Regions from separate parts of the Clostridium nitrophenolicum genome, predicted to be linked through region 2. Evidence: predicted binding sites of a transcription regulator. Region 2 holds the regulator's gene; the other holds the start of a gene.
The links. The regulator LexA, encoded in region 2, represses DNA repair genes until DNA is damaged. The targets are predictions, from matches to a motif close to CNAACANNTGTTNG.
Positions count from the first base shown of each region.

Region 1: ACZ5N4_RS03685 (putative DNA modification/repair radical SAM protein) is a predicted target of LexA. The motif match lies at 5,406-5,419, and genes of this name have one in related genera.

Region 1 is NZ_AP042469.1:806,339-818,309, reverse strand. It holds gene ACZ5N4_RS03705 (rhomboid family intramembrane serine protease) at 1-243, shown strand, start outside; gene ACZ5N4_RS03700 (QueT transporter family protein) at 444-917, shown strand; gene ACZ5N4_RS03695 (EAL domain-containing protein) at 1,060-3,015, opposite strand; gene ACZ5N4_RS03690 (TIGR03915 family putative DNA repair protein) at 3,249-3,992, opposite strand; gene ACZ5N4_RS03685 (putative DNA modification/repair radical SAM protein) at 4,067-5,371, opposite strand; gene rpsA (30S ribosomal protein S1) at 5,777-6,958, opposite strand; gene ACZ5N4_RS03675 (P1 family peptidase) at 7,126-8,088, opposite strand; gene ACZ5N4_RS03670 (OPT/YSL family transporter) at 8,146-9,777, opposite strand; gene ACZ5N4_RS03665 (DUF5661 family protein) at 10,020-10,397, opposite strand; gene ACZ5N4_RS03660 (amidohydrolase) at 10,487-11,971, opposite strand, start outside.
Region 2 is NZ_AP042469.1:4,050,831-4,062,801, reverse strand. It holds gene mutS (DNA mismatch repair protein MutS) at 1-359, shown strand, start outside; gene mutL (DNA mismatch repair endonuclease MutL) at 390-2,330, shown strand; gene miaA (tRNA (adenosine(37)-N6)-dimethylallyltransferase MiaA) at 2,345-3,283, shown strand; gene hfq (RNA chaperone Hfq) at 3,350-3,595, shown strand; gene ACZ5N4_RS19160 (methionine gamma-lyase family protein) at 3,726-5,009, shown strand; gene lexA (transcriptional repressor LexA) at 5,279-5,887, opposite strand; gene ACZ5N4_RS19150 (hypothetical protein) at 6,137-6,619, shown strand; gene ACZ5N4_RS19145 (MmcQ/YjbR family DNA-binding protein) at 6,905-7,258, shown strand; gene ACZ5N4_RS19140 (FAD-dependent oxidoreductase) at 7,481-8,920, shown strand; gene ACZ5N4_RS19135 (endonuclease MutS2) at 9,611-11,584, shown strand; gene ACZ5N4_RS19130 (HD-GYP domain-containing protein) at 11,659-11,971, opposite strand, start outside.

The DNA.
Region 1 (11,971 bases), 2.5 Mb from region 2:
GGTGCTAGTGGAATTGTTTTTATGCTAATATTGTTAAGCTCTTTTGCCAACACTGAATCCGGTAAAATTCCATTGACACTTATTTTAGTAGCAATTTTTTTCCTAGGTAGAGAAGTATTAGATGCTATTTTTGCCGTAGACAATATTTCTCATTCCGCTCATATAATAGGCGGTTTGTGTGGAGGTGCCTTTGGATATCTAAAAAATCGAAAGAGAAGACCTGCTGAATCTTGTAATTCTTAATAAAAATAAATCTAAAATCATTTATTTATTATGTCTAGTTATGATATACTATAGAATTGAGCATTGCCTCATACCACATGGTATGAGGCTTAATTTTGAAAATAGGAGGTTAAAGTCCTAAATGGACTTTAGCGGGTAATTTATGAGCGGAGCGAATGGGATTAATTACCCCGTGTTCCGACTGAAAGGAGGAAACTGTGGTGAAAGTAAAAAAACTTGTTAAAATAGCTATAACTGCCGCTGTTTACACTGTTGCAACATTAGCAATTGCTCCTTTAAGCTATGGGGCCATTCAATTTAGATTCTCTGAAGTTATGACTCTACTTGCATTTATAGATCCAGTTTATATCATAGGTCTTGGATTAGGATGTGCTATATCGAACCTTTATAGTCCATTAGGTATAGTTGATGTAATAGTAGGTACAAGTGCGACACTTATAAGCGTATATATGATCAGTAAAACTAAAAATTTACTTATATCTACACTTTGGCCAACCATTATGAATGGTTTAATTGTAGGAGCTGAGCTATTTTTTGTCCTAAACCAACCCTTTTGGTTATCTACACTATATGTAGCTTTAGGAGAATTTGTAGTTGTAACTTGTATCGGCTACCCTTTATTCAAGCTTCTTTTGAAAAGGGAAGATGTTATAAAGATTTTGAAATATAACTAATTATAAAAAATATAGATGAAGGACACTATTTTCCTTCACCTATATCTTTATCCGATGTCTACGACTCTGGATAACGGCTTCTAAGCTTCAGATGGAGTTTAAAACTCCACCTGAAGCCAAGAATCCTGTTTATAGTATTTTATTACATTCTATAAATATTAAATGAACCTCTCTCTAATACTGATTCTATTTCTACTGGTGGAAAAGGCTTACTAAAATAATATCCTTGGATTCTATTACATTCTTTCTCCATAAGAGATTTTAATTGATCTTCAAACTCTACACCTTCTGCAGCAACATCTAAATCCATTCTGTGAGCAAGCTTTATTATCTCATATGTAATAAGTTCTTCATAAGAATTTTTGCATAAACCATCTATAAAGCTTTTATCAAGTTTTAATGTATTAATAGGCAAACTCTTTAGATAGTTTAAGGAAGAATATCCTGTTCCAAAATCATCAAGAGCAATTCTTATTCCCATGTTTCTCAATTCATTAAGTATTCTCAAATTAGATTCAATAGTTTCCATCATGACACTTTCTGTTATTTCCAGCTCTAAACATTCTGGTCTAGTTCCTGTTTCACTTAGGATTTCCTTCACACTATCAAGAAAATTTCTATTTTGTATCTGTGTAACAGAAACATTTACTGAGATAAATTCATAATCGTACCCTTTGCTTTTCCAATCCTTATTTTGTAAGCATGCTGTTTTTAATACCCATTGTCCTATAGGAATAATCAATCCTGTTTCTTCAGCTAGTTTAATAAACTCATAAGGAGAGACCCATCCAAACTTTTTACTGTTCCATCTTAACAGTGCTTCTAAACTTACTATCTTTCCCGTTTTGATATCTACCTGAGGCTGATAATGCAGTATAAGCTCATCATTTTTTATAGCAGTTCTCAGTTCTTTTTCCATCTCTGTTTTCCTTGATATTTCATCATACAGTGGCTTTTCAAAAAACATATAAGAATTTTTACCAAGCTCCTTAGCCTTATTAACTGCTATCTCTGCACTTCTTAAAATTTTATCAAAGTCTTGTCCATCCTCTGGAAAAACTGCTATTCCTATACTAGCTGATACAAAAAACTCTTTTTCATCTAATTGCCATGTACTATTGAGCAATCCGGAAATTTTACCAACTGTTTTCAAAACTTCTTTTCTATTTTTCACACCATATTGAACAATCAAAAACTCATCTCCACTAGCCCTTGAAACTATGCAGTTCTTTTTTAGAAGCGTCTGCAGCGACCTCCCTATTTCCTGCAATAATTTATCACCATAATGATGGCCAAAGCCATTATTTATATTTCTAAAGTTATCTAAATCTATATACATAATAGCTAGTTTTGACGAGTCATTTTCGTTGGAATATTTAGTTATTTCTTTCTGTATGTAATGCCAATTTGGCAAACCAGTTAGTGGATCATAATATGCCATTTTTTCTAATTCATCATACTGATTTCTAAGCTGTTGCTCCGCTGCTCTCAGTTGTTGATAAACTCCTGAAAGCTCTAAATAACTTTCGCTTAATTTCTTGTTTGCTTCTAATTCATTTAAGTGTCTGCATCCCATTTCTGCCAGTAACTTACTGATTCTTAAAATAAAGTCTGTAATTGGTTTGATTTTTTTCTTTGAAACTACCGGAATCTCCTTAATTGTCTTTAGGTATTCATCTTCATTAAAACCTAATTCCAATGCTTGATTTTTAAAATACTCCATATTAGGCTCTTCAAAAAACATCCGATTTGCATAAATAATGGCAACAAGAACTTTATTAATTATTATTGGAACCACTATTTGCACTAAACCATTCTTACATTTATGAATCACATAGTCTTTTCCTTCATTAAGTTCCTTAATTATAGCATCTTGAGACTCTTTGCATCTCATTTTTGTTATTTCATTTACTTTATAAAAATCACAGCATATTTTACTACTAGTAATACTTGTAAAGTCATCATTTCTAATTTCTTTTATGGTATAGCCGATTCCAGTTATTGAGCGAAAACTTTCAATTAAGCTATTTAAATGATTTATATCCACAAGCTCAGAAAATTTGTATTCCACATAAACACCAGCCTTTATTTGTTCCATTTTCTGTAAAAACTCCTGAATTATTAATTATACTTTAAAATTTTAAATTTCGTAATAAATTTTTTTGAACTAAATGTATTTTACTTCAAAAAAATTTAAAATAACTCGATACAAACATATATTTATGTATATTTTACCATACTATATTATGTTTGCATATTAAAATCAGGTTATTTTTTGTCAAAATTTAAAGGGTAACAATTATATGTATTATAGTACACTTAATTATTACCTTAAAGCATCTCAGTTAGGAATTTCCAGTATCTTTCTGGCATATAACTTTTTTGAAGTTTTCTATTTTTTCTGTTTTCTATTGTAATTGAGCTAAAATACTGTTTCCACAATTTTTCATAAACTTCATCATTACTATTTAAAAATAATTTTTCACCATCAACTTTTAACATATCAACAATTACCCATTTTTCTTTATTATATAAGGCAGCTATTTCTCTCTTCCTATCATGAACAATAAAATTCTGAGAAGAAAATCTTTTAGAAAAATGAGGCATAATTAACTGAAGTATATTATGATCAGGTTCCATAGCTGCGTAATATACATTACTAGCTAGGAACTTAAATCTTATAAATCCTAGCATTCTATGCGCCTCATTTGTAACTTTATGACTTATTTTATGTACAGATAAAACTATACTATTATGCATATGCAAATTTATATCTTTTCCTATTTTAAATGCTAGTTTTAAATATCTATAAATTAGAGTGCTAGACTCTTTTAATTCAGACAAAAAAACATAAAAAACATATCTTAATACTTCATAAGAGACCTTGTCTTTTATAGCATTATATACTTTATCAGCTTTTTCTTTACTTGTCTTAATGTATATTGGCTCTATAAAAAAGTCTGGTAAAAAATGCTCTTCTCTTAAAATCTGTTCCGGTTTTTCCTGCATATAATAAGATTCATAGACTGCCGTAAGTAAGCCATCGAAGCTTCCATCATATATATAACAAATCATCGAAGTCCTCCTTGTTCATTATTAGATAGTTCAAGTGAGTAAAAGCTTCATCGTAACACCAACAATACTTTATATTAAATTTCTCCTGTAAAACTAGTTAAAGCATCTTGTGGTTTATATAATGCTGGGGTTTCTGAAAAAAATGATAACTGTTTGTAATTGAGCTTTTCCTTACTTATTATTTTATCTTCAATTTTCTCCCGTATTATCTCTTCCTTAAAAGAGGTCTCTCCATAGTACTTTCCTCTGCAAGTTATAAAATATTTCGCTCTTTTTAAAACTACACCTAGTTTTCTTAAATCTTCGAAACTTAAAAATTGTACTTTTCTTATCTTTACTATCCTCATAGCTGATCTTACCCCTATGCCTGGCACTCGAAGCAGTGTATTATAGTGTGCTAAATTTATTTCTACAGGAAAGTTCTCCAAGTGCCTAAGTGCCCAATCGGTTTTGGGATCTAGTTTTATATCAAAATTAGGATTAGTATCATCTAGAAGCTCTTTTGCTGAAAAACCATAAAATCTTAAAAGCCAATCTGCTTGATATAATCTGTGTTCTCTTATTAATGGAGGACTCTTTATATCAGGTAGTTTTGCACTTTTCACAACTGGAACATAAGCTGAATAATAAACTCTCTTAAGATTGTAATGATTATATAAGTTTTCAGATAATCTCATAATTTGCAAATCACTCTCTGGTGTTGCTCCAACTATTAATTGACTGCTTTGCCCTGCTGGAATAAACTTAGGTGCTTTTTTATAGATCTTTCTCTCTTCCTGTAAGATAGAAATTTCTCTTCCTATAAAAGACATAGGTTTAAGTATTTTTTCCTTATTTTTTTGCGGTGCTAAAAGCTTTAGACTGTTACTCGAAGGAAGTTCAATATTTACACTCATTCTATCTGCTAACATACCAGCCTTTTTTATTAGTGCTTCATCGGCACCTGGTATAGCTTTTAAATGAATATATCCATTAAATCTATGTTCATTTCTAAGAATATCTGCTACTTCTATAAGCAACTCCATTGTATAGTTGGCGTTTTTAAAAACTGCAGAGCTTAGAAATAATCCTTCTATGTAGTTTCTCCTGTAAAAATTTAAGGTTAGGTCTGCTATTTCCTTTGGAGTAAAGAAAGCTCTTTCTATATCATTAGATACTCTGTTAATGCAATAAACACAATCAAAGCTACACTGGTTTGTTAATAAGACTTTTAAAAGAGAAATGCACCTTCCATCTGCTGCAAAACTATGACATATGCCACTTTCATACCCATTCCCCAATCCACCTTTAGTATTCTTTCTGTTACTTCCACTTGAAGAACAGGATACATCATATTTAGCAGCTGATGATAGTATTCTTAATTTTTCCAATATGTCCATATACACGCCTCCATACCATATAACATAATTATACCAAACGTATGTTCTCATGTAAATATTATTCCAAATAAAAAGGTTACTTATACAGAAGGGCATTAAAAACCCATCCTTATAAGTAACCCATTATATTAATGATTATATATAGAGAAACTAGCTAGAAAGTCAGCTTATACAAAGGGATATGTTTCCAAAGCTGAAGATAGATTTAAAAACTTTGTGTCAGTCTTAGTGAAGGGTTTTAAGACAACCTTAGCACCTTCGAGTTGTCTGAGCGTAGCGAGTTTCTCGAAGGTTCTTAGGTCGTCTAAAACACAAGCTTTAGACTGGCTAAAAGTTTTTAACGTACTGAAGCTTTGAAACATATCCCGGCGTATAAGCTGACTTTCAGCACTTTATCTCTATATACTAATCAAATTTCAAATCTTTGAATTTATCTCCAAATAATTCTCCCAGGCTTACTCCAGATTCCTGTGTATCAACATATTTTTCAAAATCCTCTTTTGGCTTTTCAGCTGAGTCCTTAATGCTTAAACTCATTCTCTTTGCCTTTGGATCAATATCTAGTATTTTCACCCTAACCTTATTGCCTATATTTAATACGTCTGAAGGCTTTAAAATACGCTCCTCGGATATTTCTGAAAGATGCACTAACCCTTCTAATCCTGGTTCTATCTCTACAAAAGCACCAAAGTTTAAAAATTTAGATACAGTTCCATCTACCACACTTCCAACTTTATATTTATCCTGAACATTATTCCAAGGGTCTTCGCTTACATCTTTTAATGCTAAGGAAATTCTATTATTCTCTTTATCTACATCTAGAACATATACTTCAACTTTATCTCCAATTGAAACTACCTCAGAAGGATTTTTAACTCTTTTCCATGATAACTCTGAAAGGTGAATTAATCCATCTACTCCTCCTAAGTCAACAAATGCCCCAAATTTAGTTAATCTGCTTACTACACCAGCTCTTTTTTCTCTAGGTTTAATTTCGCTCCATAAACCTTTCTTTTTAACTTCTAATTCAACACTTTCCACTTCTCTTCTTGATAAAACTATTCTTTCTTTGGATCTATCAAGCTCAATTACCTTTACATTTAGTGTTTTTCCTATAAACTCATTTAAATCCTTTACATATGATACTGAAAGTTGTGAAGCAGGTATAAAGGCTCTTATTCCCTTTATATATGTAACAACTCCACCTTTAACAACTTCCTTAACAGTCACCTCAAAAGTGTTATTATTTTTAAGAGAATCTTCAAGTTCATCCCATACCTTTATTTTATCTGCTGCTTTTTTCGATAGCAGAATATTTCCATCTCCATCATTCATATTTGATACATAAACATAAATTTCATCATTTTCCTTTAAGACGTCTTTAGGATTTATTTCTGAATCTTCGCTTATCTCACTTCTAGGTAATATTCCATCTGACATATAGCCCAAATTTATTATAGCTTCACTATCTGTTACTGAAATAACCTTTCCTTTTATAACCTCTCCACTTCTCACTTTTTTCATTGAAGACTCAATGTCGCTTATAATCTCATTCATTGAGTTTATTTCATTATCATTAACTGACATACAACTCATCTCCTTACACATTCATATATATAAGATTTGCTCTTCATTTATTTTTATTCTACCATAAATAATAACTTTTGGATAACAAAGAAAAGCTATTGTATGATAATTTCATTCATCACACAATAGCTCACTTCGCTCTGCATAAGCCTGCTTTTCATTAATACTTAAATCATATCTTTATAAGCTTTATATCCAAAAATACCTTCAGCATTTTTAACTGCTCTTACTACAGCTTGCTCAACAACCTCTGCAGCCAGAAGTCCTACAACGTTTATATCTGCCTCTACTTTTCCAGTTGCCATAGTGAAAATAGTGTCTCCGTCAAATATTGAATGAGCTGGCCTCATAGATCTTCCATAACCATTGTGCGCCATAGAAGCTATTTTGTTCATTTCTGACTTTGAAAACTTTGCGTTTGTTACAACTACTCCTATAGTAGTGTTTCCACTAAATAAATTCTTCTTCTCGCTATAATTATTTATCATTATTTTCTCTGTGCCTGCAAAGTTCTTTTTATCTTTATCTAAAACTCCTGCAATAATTTCCCCTGTAGCTGGATCAATTACATCTCCGAGACAGTTAACCGCAATAACTGCGCCTACTTTAAGATCTCCAACCTGAAGGGCATAACATCCAAGTCCACCTTTCATTGAATACTCAGGACCAAGTATCTTGCCTACCGTCGCTCCTGTTCCAGCTCCTATGTTTCCTTCCTTGCACTGATTTAACTCTGCATTTACGCAGGCTTCATATCCCATGCTTTTGTCTGGCCTTATTTTGTAATCTCCTATAACTAAATCAAAGAGTACTGCTGAACACACTATAGGGACCTTTGTAACACTAACATCAAACCCTATATTTCTTTCTTCTAAATACTGCATCGCACCACTGGCAGCATCCAGACCAAAAGCACTACCTCCAGATAAAACTACAGCGTGAATTTTATCTACTAAATTTACTGGATCAAGTAAATCTGTTTCTCTAGTACCTGGTGATCCACCCCTTACATCTACACCGGCAGAAGCTCCTTCTTCACATATTACTACAGTACATCCAGTAGGACCATTTAAGTTTTGCGCATTTCCAATCTTTATTCCTTCTATTTGATTAAATAATATTTCTTGCATTTTTACCTCCTATTGTAAATACCACAAACTCTGTTAACTAATATTTTACGCTTAGTGCTATCCTAAAGTAAATACTTTAATTAATGCTATGACTACCCCCGTAATTCCTTCTCCTCCAAGAAGACCCGATGATATAAGGAGTCCATTGTCATCTGCCTCCGGTTTCAATTTTTGTACAATAAACTTTAACAATCCGCCTATGAAGGCAGCTGTTGATATAAACATAGGTAAATATATTCCTATCCCAACAGTCATTACAGGAACTCCTAACATAAATAGTATTGTTCCTATAATAAGACTTGCAATAAATGCATTAAAATTTGGTAATCCAGAAACCATAGTAGAAACTGCATAAGCCTGAGGTGCTACTAATTCCGTTCCTGGTCCCATATTTCCATAAGCTCTATGCATAACAAATAGAACTGCAACTGACACCACAGCACCAACTGAACCTCCTACTGTCTGGGCAATTAACTGTGCCTTTGGATCAGTTTTTAAAATATATCCTGCTTTATAGTCCTGAAGAGCATCTCCTGCAAGACCACAGGCTACTGCAATAACACCAGCTACTAAAAATGCTTCAATAGGCCCAACATTTACGATAGCTTTTACCAATAATAATATCAATATCCCAAATATCTCCATAGGGTTAATGCCAGTCTGACCTGTTATAGTTGCAGCCATAGATGTAGTAATCCATACGCCAAATATAGTTATAATACTTGGAACAAGCTTCATTTCAGTAAATACCGTTAACATAAATGCTATTACAGCAAAAGCTATAGGAGCCCATTTTAGATTTATATTATTATCACCAGTCTTCCCTTTAAGCATTGGTCCAAATATTTCTTTAGCCTTAGGAAGAATTCCTTTTAATAGAACACCTATACCTGCTCCTACAATAAAACCTATCCCTAGGCTATCTTTAAATGCAGTAGCAGCGGCTACATCTTTGAATATTCCCTGGGCAACACCTACTGGTATTATAACAAAATAACTTAATATTGCTCCTAAAAACCATGTTCCCATGTATAACGGCCCAATTATATATCCTATACCCACCGCCATTGGAGATACCCATACTCCGAAAAATATATTTTTAGCAGCAAGTGAAGTTGATGTTATAGCTGCTGGTATTTTACCGAAGTAATCCCTTATGGCTGTAAATATTGCAGTAATACCTAAGGTTATAAACAAGGTTTTAGCTTTGTTTCCGCCTTCATCTCCTGCAATTAAAGTCTGTGAAGCGGCTATTCCCATCGGAAAAGGAAGTTGTTCTTTTTCTATAAAGTATTTTCTTATAAGAAGTGTAAATATCAATGCTAATATTGTTCCAGACAAGGTTACCATTAATAGAGATACAACACTTACTGCCGCATTCTTATTTATCATCCATATACCTGGAATTGTAAAAGCTAAGCCACCTGCAACAAGGCCACCTGCTGACATAGTCGTTGCTGCTACATTTATTTCATTTAAGTTTGTCTTGCCTAATCCTTTTAAAACTGCCATAGATAGAATTGCAACAAAAATAGTAGGCCAAGGAAGTGCTCCCATTCTCAATGCTACATACATTGAACTCAATGTGATTATAAATGCCCCTAGTGCTCCAATTATTAAACTTCTTACTGTAAGCTGCTCTTTATAACTCTGTGCATATCCTATATTTTGGCCTTTACTTTCTTTCACATTACTCCCTCCATAAGAATTGATAAAGTAAATTATATGCCTATACACACCTCCTGAAACATTCTATATGGCAGAACTTAATTTACTATAGCAGAATATATTTATGCATATATATTTATATGATTTGAGCATTTTAAATATTACCTTTTGCCTAACAAATACAATAAGTTGCTTCTAAATTAGATAAATAAAAAACCTCGCAAAAATTTACGAGGTTTCTAACTGTTATATGGTTAGATTCTTTAATCTTCGTATCCCCAATATTTTTCCGCTTCCTCTTCCATCTTTGTAAGCCTTTTATAATAATCAGGGAATTCATTCAAATGAGCAAGCGTAATTTTACCAGTCAAAATGAAGTCATCGTTAGTAATATTAGTAAACGGATTTATCCTTCCGTGTTCTAACTCAACATTCAATCCAATTCTAAACTGCTCTAGGTCAAATTTATCAAACTTTATATTAAGATGTTTAGCAATCCATAAAGCTTCTTCAGTAGTAAAACTTTTCTTATAGGAAAGTTCTCTTAAACTATCTTCATAACCTCTCATAAATGGCACTGGCATATAAGGAATATAATACATAGAATTTCTTAACATATTAAAGTAAGGACATTGGCACATATAAATCCTCCATGTAAAATTTTAATTATAATGTTATTTTATGCATTAAGTATTAATTTGCCATTTAATTCACTTGTTATAATTAAGATCTATTTTCTTTCATACTCAATTTTTCCGTCAATAATAGTCATATCAACTTTAATATCAAGTATCTTATCCTGAGGGTATGATATAATATCCTCAGAGATAACAACCATATCCGCTAATTTACCAACTTCAATGCTGCCTTTAATCTTTTCTTCATAGCTGGAGTAAGCTCCATTGTAAGTATACAGTCTAATTGCTTCCAATATAGTAATTTTCTGAGTCTGATCTACTGGCTCATTTATTACTCTGTCAATTCTGTTTACACAAGCATCCAATATAGACATTGATTCTACAGGTCCTGATGGTGCATCACTTCCAATTGAAACCATAACACCTGCATCAATCATGCTTCTTAATGCTATAAAATATTTCATTCTGTCACCGTAGAACCTAGTATAATTTCTTCCATTCCAAGCTATCATTCCAGGGTTTGTACTAGGACAAATGTTTAACTTAGCCATTCTATCGATAAGGTCCTGGTCTACAATAGCACAGTGTTCAATTCTATGTCTAGCTTCAGGTCTCGAATTTGTTTTGAAGGCCTTTTCATAACCTTCAACCATAAATTCGATAGCCAAATCACCAACGGCATGTGCTGATGCCTGACAATCAGCGTCATTAATTATTTTTATATATTCAGCTACTTCCTCTCTTTGCCATCCAAGTATACCAGGCATATCAGGGTCATGACAGTAAGGTTCTCTTGTTGCACAGGAAGGCCCGCTTGTTCCTCCATCTATCATAAATTTACAAGTACCGATTTTAAAGTGTTCATCTCCTATTCCGCTCTGCAGTCCAAGGGCAAGGAAATGTTCATTATCCTCAAGAGAAAGAGGTTTCCCAAAAATACTATGAAGCATCATATATTCTCTAACCTTAAATTCTCCAGTTCTACAAAGATTCTGCATTATATGATAGGAAGGCTTGTCGCACTCTCCGGCATCATGAACAGAAGTAATTCCATTCCTTAATAGCAAGTTATTTGATTTCATAGCAGCAGCCTTCTGCTGCTCCTCAGTATAAATAACCTTACTCCAAAGATAAAAATGTGAATGATCTTTAACCATACCAGTTAATTTACCATTTTCAACGACAACCTCATCCTTAGCAAATTTTTTTGCATCCTCAGGAGTATATATTCCAGCTTGAGCAAGAGCAAGTGTGTTATACATACAAATATGCCCGCACATTCTTATGCACTGTACAGGATTATTTGGAGCAGCTTCATCCATTTCTTCTATTGTAATATGTCTCTTTTCTTCAACTCTATTTTGATCATAGCCCATCATAGAAATCCATTCGCCAGGCTTTCTCTTTGCAGCAGCTTTTTTAATTAACTCGATAATATCCTTAATGGATTTACAATTAGGATATCCAGTATTTATAATTGCAGCATCTTCCGTATTTCCAAAGAATCCGTTTAAAATAGGATGGTAATGTGTATCAATAAATCCTGGAGTCAAAGCGCGCCCTTTAAGGTCGATAAC
Region 2 (11,971 bases):
CAGGACTTCCTATTGATGTTATAGATAGAGCTAAGGAAATATTGAGTAGAATAGAAAATGATAAATCAAGTGATGTAAATATAGAAGAAATTACTGATACAGCAAAGAGTGATATTCAAGATAAGATGGATGTGACTAATAAGGCAAACAATAAAAATGAGACAGTAAAAGAAAATAAAAATTTAGAAGTTCTAAAAGAGGTAGCTCTAGATAAGAATGCTTCAGAGCAAATTGATTTTTCTTATATAGAAAGAGAAAATATACTTAAGGAAATAGCTTCTATTGATATATTAAACATGACACCTATGGAAGGTTTCAATAAGCTTTATGATATAATAAAAAGAACAAAGACATTATAGAAGCTTAAATCGTAGTTAGAAGGTGATTATTTGAAGAGAATTAATATATTAGATATAGAAACTTCTAATAAAATAGCGGCTGGTGAAGTGGTGGAACGTCCTTCTTCTGTTGTAAAAGAATTAATTGAAAACAGTATAGATTCAGGAGCGAAAAATATAACTGTAGAAATAGAAGATGGAGGACAAAAAAGTATTAAGGTCTTAGATGACGGCCATGGTATTCATCCAGAAGACATAGAAAAGGCTTTTATGCCTCATGCAACAAGCAAAATAAATTCCATCAACGATATATACTCTATAAATACTATGGGTTTTAGAGGAGAGGCTTTAGCCAGCATTGCTGCAGTTTCAAATACTGTTTTAAAAAGTCGAACTGAAGAGTATGATTATGGAAAGGAAATTTCCATAAATGGCGGTGTTTTAGATTATATTAAAGATGCAGGTTGTAATGTAGGCACAAATATAGAAATAAAAGATTTATTCTTTAATGTTCCTGCAAGAAAGAAGTTTCTTAAGTCATCCAGCAGAGAAGCTGCTTATATATCAGATATACTTAATAGGCTTGCATTGGCTAATTCTAATATTTCTTTTAAGCTTTTTAATAATGGGAAAAAGGTTTTAAATACATATGGAACAGGCAAGTTAACAGATGCTATAAGAGCAGTATATGGTAAATCAATATGCGATAATGTTATAGCTTTTGAGAAACATTCGGATATATCCTCTATTCATGGATTTATTGGTAATGCAGAGATAAGTAGAGGAAGCAGAAATAATCAAAGTATATTTGTAAACAAGAGATATATTAAGAGTAAGCTTATTACTGCAGCAGTAGAAAATGCATTTAAATCCTTTTTGACTGTTAATAAATACCCCTTTTTTGTTGTTTTTTTAGATATATTCCCAGAGTTTATTGACGTAAATGTTCATCCAACAAAATCAGAAATAAAATTTAGGGATGATAGAGAGATTTTTAAGTTAACTTTTGATGCGGTTCATGAAGCTTTAAGAAATAGCTTAAGAAGCTCTTTTGATATACCTTTTGACGATGAGATTAGAGAAAAGGATGAGGAATCAAATTATATAAAGAAAGAAATCAGCACCATTCAATTGCCAATAGACTTAAATACTTTTAATGAAAGTAATTATAAAGTTGAAAATTATGGCAATAATAAAAACTATGAGTGCAATCTAGAAAATAACTTTTTAAGTAATCAAAAAAATGATTTAAAAGAATTAAGTTATAATGCAGCTGATAGTATAAAGGAAAGTGAAGTATCAAAGCAAAATACGTCACTTGATATTAATAGTAATGAAGGATTAAGTGAGCAAAGTAATCTGAAAGAGAATATAGGAACAGGGGAAGAATCAAAGGAAGAAAAGGTTGCAAAGTTCCCAGCTCTTACTATAATTGGGCAGTTCCGAAGCACATACATTCTTGCAGAAGCTTTAGACAACTTATATTTAATAGATCAGCATGCAGCACATGAAAAGATACTGTTTGAAAAATATAAAAGAAGCATACAAGAAAATAAAGTTATGTCACAGGTTCTTATAACTCCAGCGGTTATTGAGCTTACACCAGAAGATTGCGATTATTATTTAGAAAATAGTGATATATTTAAAAAATCTGGTTTTAATATCGAAGTCTTTGGAGAAAATACCATAAGTATAAGAGAAGTACCTCTTATATTAGGTAAACCAGACATTAAAAATTTATTTATGGATATACTAGATAATTTAAAAAATATGGGTTCTGGGCAAACCTGGGAAATTAAATATAACTCCATAGCTAAACTTGCATGTAAATCTGCAGTAAAAGCTAATGATAGTTTGTCAAATATAGAAATGAAAACGCTTATTGAGGATTTAAGGTTTATTGAAGATCCTTTTACTTGCCCCCATGGAAGACCGACCATAATGAAATTTACATTAAATGAATTAGAGAAGAGATTTAAGAGAATACAGTGATAAAGGGGGATTTTATGAAAGACTTATTTATACTTGCAGGCCCTACAGCTGTTGGAAAAACAGATATCTCTATAAAATTAGCTAAGAAGCTTAATGGAGAAATAATATCAGCTGATTCTATGCAGATATATAAACATATGGATATAGGTTCAGCTAAAATTACCAAAGAAGAAATGCAGGGGATACCACATTATCTTATAGATATCGTAGAGCCTGAAGAAAGTTTTAACGTCTCTGAATTTAAAAAAATGGCAAAGCAAGCAATTGATAAGATAGATGAAAGAGAAAGACTTCCAATGCTAGTTGGAGGAACCGGCCTCTATATAAATTCTTTAATTTATAATTATGATTTTACAGAGGCATCTGTAGATGAAGAATATAGAGAGTACTTACAAAGCATGGCTGAAATCAATGGAAAAGAATATGTACACAATTTACTAAAAGATGTTGATTTAGAGTCTTATAATAGATTATTTCCAAATGACTTAAAGAGGGTTATAAGAGCTTTGGAGGTATTTAAACTTACAGGAAAAACTATAAGTCAGTTTAATTTAGAAAATGACATTTATGATATACCATATAATGTTTATTACTTTGTTCTAAATATGGATAGAGATAAACTATACGACAGAATAAATAGAAGAGTGGATATTATGATTGAAAATGGACTTATAGATGAGGTTAAGAAACTAAAAGCCATGGGATGTACTGCAGATATGCAGTCGATGAAGGGAATTGGCTATAAGGAAATACTGCATTACTTAGATGGTAATATATCTCTTGATGAAGCAATTTATCTTATTAAAAAGGGAAGTAGAAACTATGCTAAAAGACAGCTTACATGGTTCAGGAAAGATGACAGAGTTATATGGATAGATAAAGATGAATTTAATGATGAGAATGAAATAGTGGAATATATAACAGGGAAATTTCTTTCATCAAAGAATTCGTAAAATATAAAAGGAATTTTATAATATTTATAGAATTAATATAATTAAAAGTTGTGGAGGGTGAAGAATATGAGTAAAACAGCGAACAACCTACAAGATATATTTTTAAATGGAGCAAGAAAGAATAGAACCTTTGTTACAATACATTTAACAAATGGATTCCAAATTAAAGGCAATGTAAAAGGTTTTGATAGCTTTACAGTAATATTAGATTGTGATGGTAAACAAATGATGGTATATAAACATGCAATTTCTACTATTACACCTTCAAAGCCAGTTTTATTTAATAACAATGTTTCAGAAAGTGATACTTAAGAATAGGCTTATAATTGCCTATTCTTTTTTTATATGTTAATATAAACAATGTATTATTCGCACATGATGAGGCTTAAGGCATCGTGTGCTATGACAGGTTAGGATAAAATTCAGGAGGTTTTTATTTAAAATGATAGATCTAACGAAAAAACAACTTAGCAAAACTTATGGTATAAGTGATAGAACAATTGAACTTTATGAACAAGCTATAGATGATATAAAAGAGCAGTTTGCAATCTATGATGAAATAAGAGAATATAACCAATTAAAGGTTTTAAGCGCACTTCAAGCTGAAAGAATAAGCGATTCACATTTTACTAATTCATCAGGTTATGGGTATGGTGATATAGGAAGGGACTCCTTAGATAAAGTTTATGCAAGAGTTTTTAATTGTGAAAGCGCTTTAGTAAGACCTCATTTTGTAAATGGAACCCATGCATTGGGGGCAGCACTATTTGGGAATCTAAGACCTGGAGACACAATGATATCAATTTGTGGTACTCCATATGATACACTACACAATGTAATAGGTATCAGTGATAAAAAAAATATTGGTTCATTAAGAGAGTACGGTGTAAATTACAAGCAAGTAGATTTAACATCAGATGGCAGTTTTAATTTCGATAAAATTAAGGTTGAGCTTGAAAATGATAAAAGCATCAAGCTAGTTCATATACAGAGATCAACCGGTTATGGCTGGAGAAAGGCTTTATTAATCTCAGATATAAAAAAAATCATTGATTTTGTTAAAAATATAAGACCAGAGGTAATATGCTTTGTGGATAACTGCTATGGAGAATTTTTAGATACTCAAGAACCTACAGATGTAGGAGCAGACTTAGTAGCTGGATCTCTAATCAAAAATATAGGTGGAGGAATAGCGCCAACAGGAGGATACATAGCAGGAAAAGAGGAATATGTTACTCAAGCTTCATATAGATTGACTGTTCCTGGTATTGGAGGAGAATGTGGTTCTACTTTTGGAGTTATGAGGCTTTTATATCAAGGTTTATTTCTTGCACCCCAGGTTGCAATTGAAGCTGTAAAAGGAGCTCTTTTCTGTGCAAGAATAATGGAGCTTGCTGGTTTTGAAGTGCTTCCTAAATATACGGATAAGAGAAGTGACATAATTCAAGCAATCAAATTTAATGATAAGGAAAAGCTTATAAATTTCTGTAAGGGTATACAACTTGGCTCTCCTATTGATTCCTTTGTTCAATGTGAACCATGGGATATGCCAGGATATACAGACCAAGTAATAATGGCTGCAGGTGCATTTATACAAGGTTCTTCCATAGAGCTTTCGGCGGATGCTCCGATAAGAGAACCTTATATAGCATATCTTCAAGGTGGACTTACCTTCGACCATGCTAAAATAGGAATACTTATCGCTTTATCTAAGGTTATAGGATAATTATTAATTAGTTTCTTATAGGTATGAAATTTGTTCTATATGAATTTTACTAAGTAAGATTTTTTAGAGGATAGAGGACAATGAAGGAGTATTTCTCTTCGCTGCGCTGCGAAAAATCTTTAATTATATTATAAGCCGATGCTTCGCATTAGTGAAACATCGGCTTAAAAATATATTAGTTTTCTGACGTAAGGAAGAAAACTCACCTACATTGTCCTCTGTCCCATGTCAATTGTCATCTTAAAAGTGCTTGGCATTTTTCTTATAGTTTAATATTGTCTATATATGCCAACAAGCTTCCCAATAACTTGACAGTCTGGTACAATAATAGGTTCCATGTTTTTGTTCTCAGGCTGAAGCCTTATATGATCCTTTTCTTTAAAGAATCTTTTCAGTGTTGCTTCATTCTCTATTAGAGCAACAACTATGTCGCCATTTTGCGCAGAGTTTGCCTTTTCAATTATAGACAAGTCGCCATCCAGTATACCAGCTTCAATCATACTTTCACCACTTACCTTTAACATAAAAAGCTCTTTGTTGCTTTTTACATAATCTATAGGAAGTGGAAATATGTCTTCTATATTTTCAATAGCTAAAATAGGAGAACCAGCAGTTATAGTTCCTATTATGGGAATGTTTATTATTTCTTTTCTATTCGCAGAGTTTTCTATAACTTCAATAGTTCTTGGCTTAGTAGCATCTCTTTTAATAAGACCTTTCTTTTCAAGTCTTTCAAGGTGACCGTGAACTGTAGATGTAGATTTTAATCCAACAGCGGCACCAATTTCTCTGACTGATGGAGGATATCCTTTTTCTTTGATTTGATTTTTTATATATTCATAAATTTCAAGTTGTTTATTGCTTTTGTGTTCCGCCATAAAATGCACCTCTTTAATTTAGTTATCTTGAATTATATCATATAGAATACTAAATATCAAACTTATGTTCTGTATTATAAATGTGAATTTTGGAAATAATTAACTTAGAGACTGAACTTAGAAATTGTAATCCTATACACTTATGTATACAAGATTATTTGTAAATCTAAAGCTTGGATTTTTAATTAGATAATGTATAATAGTATGTAGACTATTTTTACATATTGTTCATTTAGAAAGGAAGTAGCCATGAAAAGAGAAATTTGTATATTTAGCAATAAAAAGAGCTGCACTGATTGCGGAGAATGCGAAAAATGCGATTTGAATGCAAGTAAAAAGTGTAATAACTGTGGTAAGTGCCTAGAGATGGAAGGGTACGATATGAAAGCTATAAAAATTGATGAAATTATTGAGGATGATTTAGACTCAAAAGAAGCCAAGATTGAGTTAGAAAATAATAAGGAAATTGTTGCTCCAACAACATCTGAGCATGATATGAAAGAAGCTGAGGAGGAGTTTGAGCAAAGGGAAGAGTTGTATGATGAGTACATAGATGATTACGAGCTTAGTGGAGAGAAACAGGACGAAGATGTTTGGAATGATAACATAGAATATATTGATGATATAGATGGTTTAAGTGAATTACTAGAAGATGAGGATAAACTTAAAGAAATAACCTCTGAGGAATTTCCTGGATTTATCAGATTTAAAGGAAGAGACGATTATAATTAAATTAAGTAACACTTGTGTTAACATTAAAAAAATAAGAAGTAAAGATCTACAAATAAGGTAGCCAAAAGTAATAAATATTGCTGAAGATGTAAAAGCTGACGTCGTTTTTTATACGGTGTCAGTTTTACTTTTAGTTAGACTAATTCATGAGATTAGCATAGCTCGCAATAATTATAAGATTCTAGTTTATTATTAATAATTGTAGAAGTTTGAGGATTAGTAACAGTTAAATATGTGGTAAAATATTCTTTAAATAAGGATTAGAATAAAGGAGTGACATAGATAATGAATTTACAGGAGTTAAAAAATTATTGTTTAAATAAGAAAGGAGTTTATGAAGACTTTCCTTTTGATGATGAAACATTAGTACTTAAAGTTGGCAGTAAAATGTTTGCACTTACCAATATTAATGAAAAAGATTTAAAGGTAAATTTAAAATGTGATCCTATTATGTCTCAAGACCTAAGAAGAGAATATAATGCAATAAAACCTGGATATCATATGAATAAGACACATTGGAATACTGTTGAAATAAATGGTTCAATAGATGATAAAACTATAAAAATGCTTATTGATATTTCCTACGATTTAGTATTCAAAGGGCTTAAGAAAAAGGAAAGAGAAGAAATATTAAAATAAAAGTTCTAATTTCACCTATATTTTATTTACCTCTATATTAGTAATTATAATTTACAAAATATTTAGATTATATGTTATAATAAGTATAATGTTATTAAATAATACAAATTATCAACTAACAATATTACGTTATTTATACATAATATTTAATGGTGATATAAATTTAAAAGGTGTGACTCTATAATTTTGTAAAAACTTAATTACAAGAATGGAGGGATTTCGATGTATGATGTAATAATAATTGGTGCCGGAGTAATAGGTGCTAACATTGCCAGAGAACTTTCAAAGTACAATCTTGATATTTGTATTCTTGAAAAAGAGGAGGATGTGAGCTGCGGTTCGTCCAAAGCTAATAGTGGTATAGTACATGGTGGATATTCAGACGAGCCTGGTACTTTAAAAGCTGAACTTTGTGTAAAAGGAAACAGAATGTTTGAACAGCTTGAAAAAGAATTAAATTTTGGATACAGAGAAACTGGCTCGCTGGTAATTGCTTTTTCTGATGATGAGAAGAAGCATTTAGAGAATCTTTATAGAGATGGCATTGCCAATGGTGTAGGCGGATTGGAAATAATAGATGGTACTGAAGTAAGAAAAATGGAGCCATACTTAAGCAAAGAAGTAAAATGGGCTTTATACTGCAAAGATTCAGGAATATGTTCTCCTTATGAATTTACTATAGCTTTAGTTGAAAATGCTGTGGAAAATGGTGTGAAATTAAAATTAAATTATGAAGTTAGCGATTTGGAAAAGCTAGAAAGTAGCTTTAAGGTTACAACAAATAAAGAGATATTTGAAGCTAAGTATGTTATAAATGCAGCAGGTGTTCATAGTGATAGTATTTCAAGAATGATAGGAGTAGATGATTTTAATGTTATCCCAAGAAAAGGAGAATATGTTATATTCAATAAAGATCAATCCTATTTGGTGAAAAGAGTGATCTTTCAGGTGCCGACAGAAAAAGGTAAAGGAATATTAGTAACTACCACCTATCACGGTAACCTTATGATAGGTCCAGACGCCCAGCAGGTAGCGCATAGAGAAGACGTATCTACAGACGAAGATTCAATTAAAGCTATTGTTGAAACAGCTAAAAAATCTGTAAGTGGTTTTGATATGAAAAAAGCCTTAACTTCCTTTGCAGGGGTCAGACCTACTAATACAAGAAAAGATTTCATTGTGGAAGAAACAAAGGTGAAAGGTTTCCTAAATGTAACAGGTGATTCTCCGGGATTAACATCTTCACCTGCTATTGCTAAAAAGGTATTAGATATACTTAAAAATTCAGGATTGAATTTGGAGGAAAGGAAGGATTTTGAACCTTACAGAAAACCTATTATAATTAAAAAAAGTGAAGATTTTGATGGGGATGTTAATTCTAAAGAACCAGATAAGCATATAATATGCAGATGCGAAAAAGTTACCGAAGCGGAGATTATAGATGCATTAGAAAGAGGTATTAAAATAAAATCTATTGACGCTATTAAAAGACGTACAAGAGCTGGGATGGGAATGTGCCAAGGAGCTTTCTGTGGGCCAAGAGTAAGAGCATTAATTGCAAAAGCTTTAAATATAAAAGAAGAGGAAGTTCCGCAAAGGGAAGCAAAATCTTCTGATCTTCACAATAGAGTAAAAAGGATTAATATTATGGGAATGAAGTAAAGCTAACTAAAAATAGTATACCTAGTGAATATGAAGTTATTGTTGCAAAAAATGTTTCTTTAAAATATAATATAATCATAACTTATATGGTTATTAAATCCAAATAGCATTAAAGACGCAAATCATGACGCTGAAATGTGTTGTAATATTTAAATGTATCAAAAAAGGAGTATGTTTTATGATAGAGGTTGTTCTTAACTAACTAATTAAATAGTTTCATCTAGAAGTTGTGAAAAAATCTGATTGAATCAGGTTTATTTGCCATGTAATTCTTTTAGATGATTAGTTAAGAACAGGGAAGCGGTTAAATCAATAGGGATATACTTGGGAGTAGTATACCGTGCTTTCAGCACGGTATTTTTATGCCCCTTTTACACAATATCCCTACCTTTTTATTGATACATTTTTAGGCTGCAGGTGAACCTATGTTCATTTGCAGCCTTTTTGCGTCCAGTTTTATTAAGGAGTGATGTTTATGTTAAGTGTAGGAATCTTACTCTAATAAAGTCAAATTCGTTCAACTAAACTTCAGATGGGGTTAAATGCCTAAATGGCATTTAACGGGCGGGGAATCGCCCAGGATTGTAAACTAAAACTCAACCTGAAGTAAGTTTCACTTTATATGCGTCCCAAGATATTAGTAGCAGTTAGCTATAAAACAAACTAGTAAAAAAGTAGGAGGAATAAAAATTGAATAATAATACCATTGAAATATTAGAATATAACAAAATAAAGGAGATAATTTGTGAATATGCTATTTCAGAGCCTGCTAAGGCAATTATAAGAAAATTAGAACCTTCGGCAGATATTAGAGAAATAGAAAACTGGATGAGAGAAACAACAGAATCCAGAGCTATTATAAACAGAAGTTCCAGCGTACCAATTCACAGCTTGACTAATATTGAAAAGATTATGTCTAAACTTGGTAAAGGGGCAGTGCTCCAGCCAGAAGAATTTACGGCAATATACGAACTTTTAAAGGAGGGAGTCAGACTTAAAAGATTCATGGAAGATAAAGTTGTAGTTGCACCTATTGTTAGCAGCTATGCACAATCAATATATGAACTTAAAGAGCTAGAAGAAGAAATAGAAAGATGTATATACAGAAATAATGTTATTGATAAAGCAAGTACAGAGTTATCAAGAATTAGAAAGAAGATAGCCATAGCCGAAGATAGAGTTAAAACTAAACTTGAGAATATCCTAAAGAACTCCAATTACCGTAAATTTCTTCAGGATAACCTTATAAGTATGAGGAATGGCAGATATGTAATACCTATAAAAAGTGAATATAAAAAAGAAATCCAAGGAAATGTTTTAGATAGTTCTGGAAGTGGCTCTACAGTGTTTCTGGAACCTGCTGAGGTTAAGAGAGCACAGGACGAATTAAATTTATTAAGAATCCAAGAGGAAAATGAAGTATACAGAATACTTTCAACATTAACTGTCATGGTAGAAGGCTATGAAAGAGAACTATCAATAAATATTGAAACTATGGTTCATTACGATTTTATTATGGCTAAAGCAAAGTGTAGTAAAGCTATAGATGGGAGATCGGTAAAGATAAATGAAAACAAGTATATAAATATAAAAGGTGGAAAGCATCCTCTTATAGGAAGAAGCGCTGTGCCTCTAAACTTTACTATTGGAAATGATTATAGAAGCCTTGTAATTACAGGTCCCAATACAGGTGGGAAAACAGTAGCTCTAAAAACAGTAGGACTTCTTACTATGATGGTTCAGTCAGGGCTTCATGTACCTGTAGAGGAAGGAAGCGAATTTGCTACATTTTATGATATTTTAGTGGATATAGGTGATGGTCAAAGTATTGAACAATCTCTTAGCACTTTTTCATCCCATATAAAAAACATTATATCTATAATAGAATGTGCTGATCCTCATACTCTTGTTATATTAGATGAAGTTGGTGCAGGAACAGATCCAGGAGAAGGTATGGGGATAGCAGTAGCAGTGCTTCAAGATATATACGATAAGGGAGCAACTATATTAGCTACAACCCATTATAGCGAAATAAAGTATTATGCAGAAAATCAGGAAGGTTTTAAAAATGGATGTATGGAGTTTGATATAAATACTTTAAAACCTTTATATAAATTAAAAATAGGTAAAGCAGGAGAGAGTAATGCTTTTTTAATAGCTTTAAGGCTTGGTATGAGAAAAGAAATTATAGAAGAAGCACATAAGGTTACTTACAAAGAGCAAAAGGATTACTCTAACTATATAAACTCAAAGGATACTATAAACTTAGAATTTAAAGATAATGCAGAGAAGTTAAAAGAAATTCATGAAAATAAGATAAGAGAAGGAGAAACAGCTTCTGCTAAAAGAGCAAGTCTAGAAAAAAATAAGAAAGAATCGAAATTTAAGATAGGAGACTGTGTATATATAAGTACCATGAATTGTAAAGGAATTGTGTGTGAGCTAGAAAATAGTAAGGGTGAAGTGGTCGTTATGGTGATGAAGAAAAAACTTAAGATAAACCATAAAAGACTTTCATTATATATTGATAAAAAGGAATTGTACCCTGAAGATTATGATTTTGATATTATATTTGAAAGCAAAGAGAATAGAAAGAAAAAACATGTTATGAAAAAAAGGCATGTTGAAGGTATGAAAATTGAGTTGAAAAAGAAAGAAGAGTAAAAATAATTGAAAATAAACTCAAACATGTTTTCAAAGAATTATGTTTGAGTTTATTTTGTATTTTTAACTAAGTATTAAATAACTAATTTTTCAATATATAAATTTTTATCTTTTTTTAAGTCAAGAAATTCACTGTCACTAAGCAAAAGTGGCTTTGTTAAGTCATTCATGTGAATTTGAATAATCTTGCAGGAGCGGTTATCGTTTAGTAGCACGGTTTCACCCATGTAGTAATTTATTATATGGTTTAAAAACATAGTGCAATAGTGGCAATCAAGTTTTGTAAGACTTTGTTCCTGAATAATTTTCAGAGATTCCAAAGGTCCCTTAATTTCTTCAGAGTATCTGTTGGAACTAACTTCATCAAATAAATCCGCAATAGCTATT